Regions from separate parts of the Paenibacillus shenyangensis genome, predicted to be linked through region 2. Evidence: riboswitches for the same ligand, from Rfam matches in the RefSeq annotation. Region 2 holds a riboswitch; the other holds the start of a gene.

Region 1 (3,217 bases), on a different contig from region 2:
CGGCTGTATGTTATGTTGTCCTGCTATGTTCCTGTACGTTATGAAGCAGATCGGAGCCCCTATGGGCACAGATCTGCTTTTTTGTTGCTTCAAATGTACAGAAAAGGAGAGGGTATCATTATGCATGCAGATTGGAAACGGAAATTCGCATTCATTTTTAGTGGACAGATCTTCTCGATCCTGACTTCCTCGATGGTTCAATTCGCTATTATCTGGCATCTGACCGAGACCACAGGTTCGGCTTCAATATTAATGATTGCTGCGCTGGTTGGGTTTATGCCGCAGGCACTGCTCGGCCCCTTTATCGGAGTATGGCTGGACCGCTGGAATCGCAAGATTACCATGATCGTAGCGGACAGCGTAATAGCGGTATCCAGCCTTGCACTCGGGCTGTATTATTTGGCAGGAGAGCCGAGTCTATGGGTGGTCTATGTGGTGCTGTTTGTCCGCTCGGCAGCTTCGGCTTTTCATGGACCTTCCTTTCAGGCAGCGATTCCGCTGATTGCGCCGGAGGATCAGCTGACACGGGTAGCCGGCTGGCACCAGCTCGTATTCTCTGCCTCCAGTGTGCTGGGACCGGCGCTGGGTATTGCCGTATATTCGGCTACTTCGCTGGGAACATTGCTGCTGCTCGATGTCGTAGGGGCATTGATCGCCAATACGATGCTGATGCTGGTTCGTATCGATCAACCCAAGCAGGAGATTCAGGAGAAGCCTTCCTTTCGCCGGGAATTCATTCTGGGCTGGAAGACATGGATCTCGGATCAATCCATTGTGACGATCACCATCGCCATGGCTGTATTCAGTGTCGTATTTATGCCGCTGGCGATGCTATTTCCACTAATGACACTGTCGCACTTTGGACGCGGCGGATACAGTGCCAGTCTGATCGAAGCCGTATTTGGCATAGGGATGATCCTGGGCAGTATGCTGCTGTCCGTACTGGCTTCCAAATGGAAAGATTCCACTTATATCAGTCTGAGTCTGGGCATTATCGGAATAACCTGTATGCTGAGCGGCATGATTGGCAGCAGAGCATTTTGGGGATTCGCTGCCTTGTCTTTTCTGATGGGCGCGGCGGCTCCATTATTCAACGGTCCGTATATGGCGATGATCCAGAAAGCCTATGAACCGGAGATGCTGGGGCGGGTTCTGTCACTGATTACGAGTATAGGACTGCTGTCTTCGCCGATCGGACTCGCACTGGCTGGCCCGGTTGTGGACCGGTATGGCGTCCAGGTATGGTTTTTCTGGTCAGGTATTATTGTGGCATTAGTAGGACTGTTAATGTTTATTCGATTTTACCGTAAACCTCAGCCGGGTGAAGAAAAACAGGCGCTCGGTTAAGCATGGAGTATATAAAGACATGAAAAGGATAAAAAAGGCAATTGTAATTTTTTTCACTGATGGATTGCTTACATTGCCGGTAATATGGTAGCATAGCAATACCGTTTTATAACTTCATAATTATTCAAGGGCTATGATTGCTATGGATCACACTATAGCAGGAGCAGCTTCTGGAGAGACTGCGGATTAACCGCGGCGCCGAAGGGTTCACAATCTCAGGCAAAAGGACAGAAGAGTACCGAATATATATTTGTCATGCGGATCATTGCGATCCATAGGGCAGGTGTATATTTTGATATTCTTGTGCACCGGAGATTGGATGACATCCAGTCTCTTTTTTTATGGACTTTTACGTAAATTACGCAAGGATTGAGGGGGAAATCAGCATGGCACAGAAAGAATTAAAAAGAGAACTTGCCAATCGGCACGTACAGTTGATTGCGATCGGAGGTACGATTGGAACCGGGTTATTCCTCGGATCGGGCAAAGCGATCGAGAAGGCAGGACCTTCGATTATTATCACGTATCTGATCGTCGGCATGGCTATCTTTTTCGTGATGAGAGCACTGGGTGAGCTGCTGCTCTCCAAAGCAGGCTACCAGTCGTTCACGGATATTGCCGAAGATTATCTGGGACCCAAAGCCGCTTTTATTACCGGCTGGACCTACTGGTTCTGCTGGATTATGACCGCAATGGCGGATGTGATCGCCGTGGGCGTATATGTGCAGTACTGGTTCGATATTCCGCAGTGGATGCCGGCAGTCCTGTGCCTGATTATTCTGCTCGGGCTCAATCTGATGACAGTCAAGAATTTTGGGGAACTGGAATTCTGGTTCGCCCTGATCAAGGTGATCACGATTCTGGCATTGATCGGGCTTGGTGTCGTGCTGCTGATCATGGGCTTCAAGACTGATGCAGGCTCGGTCACCGTCCGTAATCTGTGGGAGCACGGCGGCATTTTCCCGAATGGGGTTACCGGGTTCCTGTTCTCGTTCCAGATGGTCGTCTTCGCCTATGTGGGTGTGGAGCTGGTCGGTGTATCGGCCGCGGAAACGGCAGATCCACAGAAAAATATTCCGTCAGCGATCAACAAGATTCCGCTGCGCATTCTGTTTTTCTATGTAGGCGCATTGATCGTATTGCTGTGCATCAATCCGTGGACACAGCTGAGTCCGGCAGAAAGTCCGTTCGTACGTACATTTACTCTGGTTGGTATTCCGGTAGCAGCAGGCATTATCAACTTTGTCGTACTAACCTCGGCAGCATCCGCGTGCAACAGCGGCATGTTCTCGACCAGCCGTATTTTGTATAATCTGAGTCGTAAAGGGCAGGCTCCCCAGAAGTTTGGTGAGCTTAACCGCAATCATGTACCAAGCAGCTCCTTGTTCGTATCGACGCTGGTTATTTCCGGTGGCGCGTTGCTGAGCAAGCTGATTCCGGGACAGGCTTTTGAGATTGTAACATCGATCAGTGCGATCTGCTTTATTTGGGTATGGGGCGTGATTCTGGTCTGCCATATCCGATACAAAAGAAACCGCCGCGATCTGCACCAGGCATCCAAGTTCAAAGCGCCTCTGACTCCGTTTATCAACTATGCGGTACTGGCACTGTTCGCTGCGATCCTGGTAATTATGCTGATCGCCCAGGAGACACGTCCGGCGCTGCTGTGTACGCCGCTATGGTTTATTCTGCTGCTGGTGCTGTATTCTCTGCGAGTTCGCAAAGCAAAAAGAAGTATTCAGAGTGCTCACGTAACCGATACATGAAATAGTTACAGGTGGGTACGCTTAAAATTCATTTCAGAGATAAAAAGATAAAAAAACAGTGACCAGATATTCGAAATCTGGTCACTGCTTTTTAAATTATATTT
Region 2 (3,217 bases):
CCAGTTGCAACTCCTCAGTGAACGATTGCTGGAAGAACAGGGAGCTGCCGAAAAGCAGAAAAGTATTACAGGCAATCTGCTGCAGTCTGTTGAAGAAGGAGTCATTATGTGTGATTCCCAACAGCTGATTTCCTTTATTAATCCGACTATGCAGACCTGGTTCGATCTGGATGATTATACAGGACGGCCCATCACTGAGCTGTTGATTCATATGGATCAGCTTACAGGTAGTACCTTTTCCCTGAATGACAGACTGGAGCATTATATGAACAGCGGGGAGCACTGGGAGCAGGGCGAACTGATCCGCTTGAACAACAATCGCATTCTGTCGCTTTACGTTACACCGGTGATCGATCCGATAGCAGAGATTAAGCATGGATTTCTACTGGTCTTCCGTGATTGTACGGAAGAGAAAAGGGTACGTCAGATGCAGGATGAGCTGATTACCGTTGTCTCACACGAGCTGAGAACGCCGCTGTCGGCGATTATGGGCTATATTGAGATGCTGACCATGTATGAGGATATGCCGGCTGCCAAGCGCCAGGAGTTCATGCATACGATCCAGCAGGAAGGGAACCGGTTGTCCAGACTGCTGGATGATTTTCTGGACAGTCAGCGTATCGAAGCAAGGCATATTGAATATCATATGAGCTGTCTTCCGGTACGTGAGCTGGTCCAGACTGTGTGCTACCAATGGGACATTCATTCACGGCATCGCATTCGTATACATGGTGATGGTGAGGAAATGTATATTTTGGGTGATCAGCACCGTATGATTCAGGTCATTCATAATCTGATCAGCAATGCGCTCAAGTATTCACCGGACAGCATGGCTGTTGATATCAGTGTCAAAGAGGAAGCAGATTCTGTAGTTATTGCAGTCGAAGATTACGGAATCGGTATTCCGGAGCAGGATCAGCCGCATGTGTTCCGCAAATTTTTCCGTTCGCATTCGGCTGCTTCCCGCAAAGTAAGCGGCACCGGTCTGGGATTATATATCGCGAATCTTATTGTAAATGATCATCAGGGTCAGCTTCAGGTACTTTCCAATCCGGGTCATGGCTCTAGATTTATACTGACACTGCCGAAGTATACACCATCCCAAGATTTCCTCTAAAAAAGGTTTGCGCGAAACGGAAAGCGGACAATTTTATCCAAGCGCGAAGTAACTTTGGGCAGGGGAATTGACAGTGTCATACCCGCTGAATTAAGCTAGGGGTGACAAGGATAATGAGCAGAACCAAAGAGGGGTTTTCCCTATGAAAATAGACTGCGAATGAAGATAGCGGGAGAGTCTGCGGATGTATGTGATCCGCCACCGAAGGAGCAAGTCGGCGGGAATGCCAACCCCCGGCCAATCTCTCAGGTACCAGGAACCGCTGCCGGACGCAACTCTGGAGAGAGCGCAAGCCACCCAAGGGGTATGACAGGAGCAATGTCAGTAGGCAATACTGGCATGTCCGTCCAAACTCTCAGGTAACGAGGACAGAGCAATAGGCCCTTGCAGGCCATGCTCTGTCCTTTTTTGCTGTTAATTGATTTAGATATGGCAATATGTTCATATTTAGCGGAGACAGACGGCAGGGCGGAGAACATCTGCAGCACACTCTGCCGAAAAACAACTTGTTCAAAATAACAATTCACAGGCGCATATGCGGGAAAGAGGAATCAGAATGCGTTTTAAAAATGTATTCAATATTATCGGTCCATCGATGGTCGGTCCATCCAGTTCACATACGGCAGGAGCAGCACGTCTGGGCCGGGCAGCCAGACAGCTGCTAGGCGTTTGTCCGGAACATGCGGATATTATTCTATACGGTTCATTTGCAGAGACGTACTGGGGGCATGGTACGGATCTGGCGCTGGTGGGCGGATTGCTGGACTACAGTCCGGATGATCCACGTCTGCCGGATGCAGCGGAGGAAGCTGATCAACTGGGAATGACGATTCAATTTGATAAAGGAAGCGGTAATTATCCGCATCCGAACTTTGTACGCATCCGGCTAAAACGGGGTGAGCATACCGCCGAACTGGCAGGTGCTTCGATCGGAGGCGGCAATATCGAGATCCATGAAATGAATGGGTTCGATCTCAGAGGGTCCGGTCAGTACCCTACACTGGCAGTAGAGCATCAGGACAGCAAAGGCGTACTGGCGGATATTACGCGTACCCTGAGCGAATCGGAGCTGAATATTGGCTTTATGGATGTGGACCGCAAATCACGCAGTGGTGAGGCAATGACAGTCATCGAACTTGATAGTGCCCCGGTTCAGGCAGTACTCGATCGAATCGAGCAGCTGCCTTATGTCACCCGTGCGGTAGTTATTAATCTGGATTAATGGAAGGTTGTGAATCGGAATGCAATTCCGTTCGTTAAAAGATATTATCAGACTATGCGAGGAACGTTCGCTAACGATAGCAGAACTGATGGTGCAAGAGCAGGTCAAGGAAACCGGAGTATCACGCGAAGAAGTCGTTCAGCAGATGACGGATTATTATCATATTATGAAAGAAGCCGTACACAAAGGAATCACGGAAGATACAGTGTCTCGCAGTGGATTAACCGGTGGTGATGCACGCCGGGTATACAATTACCTGAATAATGGCGAAACTGCATCTGGCAGTGATGCAACGCGAGCGATGTCCTATGCCCTCGCCGTATCCGAAGTAAATGCTTCGATGGGTCGCATTATCGCGACACCGACAGCAGGGTCCTGTGGTATTATTCCTGGTGTATTTGTAAGCACACAGGAACGGTTTGGCTGGAGCGATGAGCAGATGGTGATGGGTTTGTTCGCCGCTGGAGCGATCGGCTATGTTATTGCCAACAACTCGTCCATCTCCGGCGCAGAGGGCGGCTGTCAGGCTGAGGTAGGCTCGGCGATTGGTATGGCGGCAGGAGCAGTCGTTGAACTGCGACAGGGTACACCGGAGCAGGCGATGCATGCTGTCGGTCTGGCTCTCAAAAATACGCTGGGACTGATCTGTGATCCGGTAGCCGGACTGGTAGAGATTCCGTGTATTGTACGTAACGGTCTCGGAGCAGTAAATGCACTGGCAGCTGCCGATATGGCGCTGGCCGGCGTACGCAGTGCAATTCCTTCGGATGAAGTGGTGGATGTTATGCTACAGGTAGGGCGTTCGATGCCGAGTGAACATCGCGAAACCGCACGTGGTGGTCTGGCCCAGACACCGACCGGTCGCAAAATTACAGAAG

The links. A riboswitch is a leader RNA that binds a small molecule or an ion and turns the genes downstream of it on or off. The one in region 2 is predicted to bind glycine.
Region 1: it holds a riboswitch for glycine, as region 2 does, so the genes downstream of both, H065_RS0111830 (amino acid permease) here and sdaAB (L-serine ammonia-lyase, iron-sulfur-dependent subunit beta) in region 2, are expected to answer to the same signal.

Annotation. Positions count from the first base shown of each region.
Region 1 is NZ_AOIG01000013.1:19,308-22,524, forward strand. Features, by position in the region: gene H065_RS25835 (MFS transporter) at 121-1,347, shown strand; glycine riboswitch at 1,508-1,588, shown strand; gene H065_RS0111830 (amino acid permease) at 1,734-3,113, shown strand.
Region 2 is NZ_AOIG01000006.1:168,416-171,632, reverse strand. Features, by position in the region: gene H065_RS0104860 (sensor histidine kinase) at 1-1,117, shown strand, start outside; glycine riboswitch at 1,277-1,389, shown strand; gene sdaAB (L-serine ammonia-lyase, iron-sulfur-dependent subunit beta) at 1,674-2,339, shown strand; gene sdaAA (L-serine ammonia-lyase, iron-sulfur-dependent, subunit alpha) at 2,359-3,217, shown strand, end outside.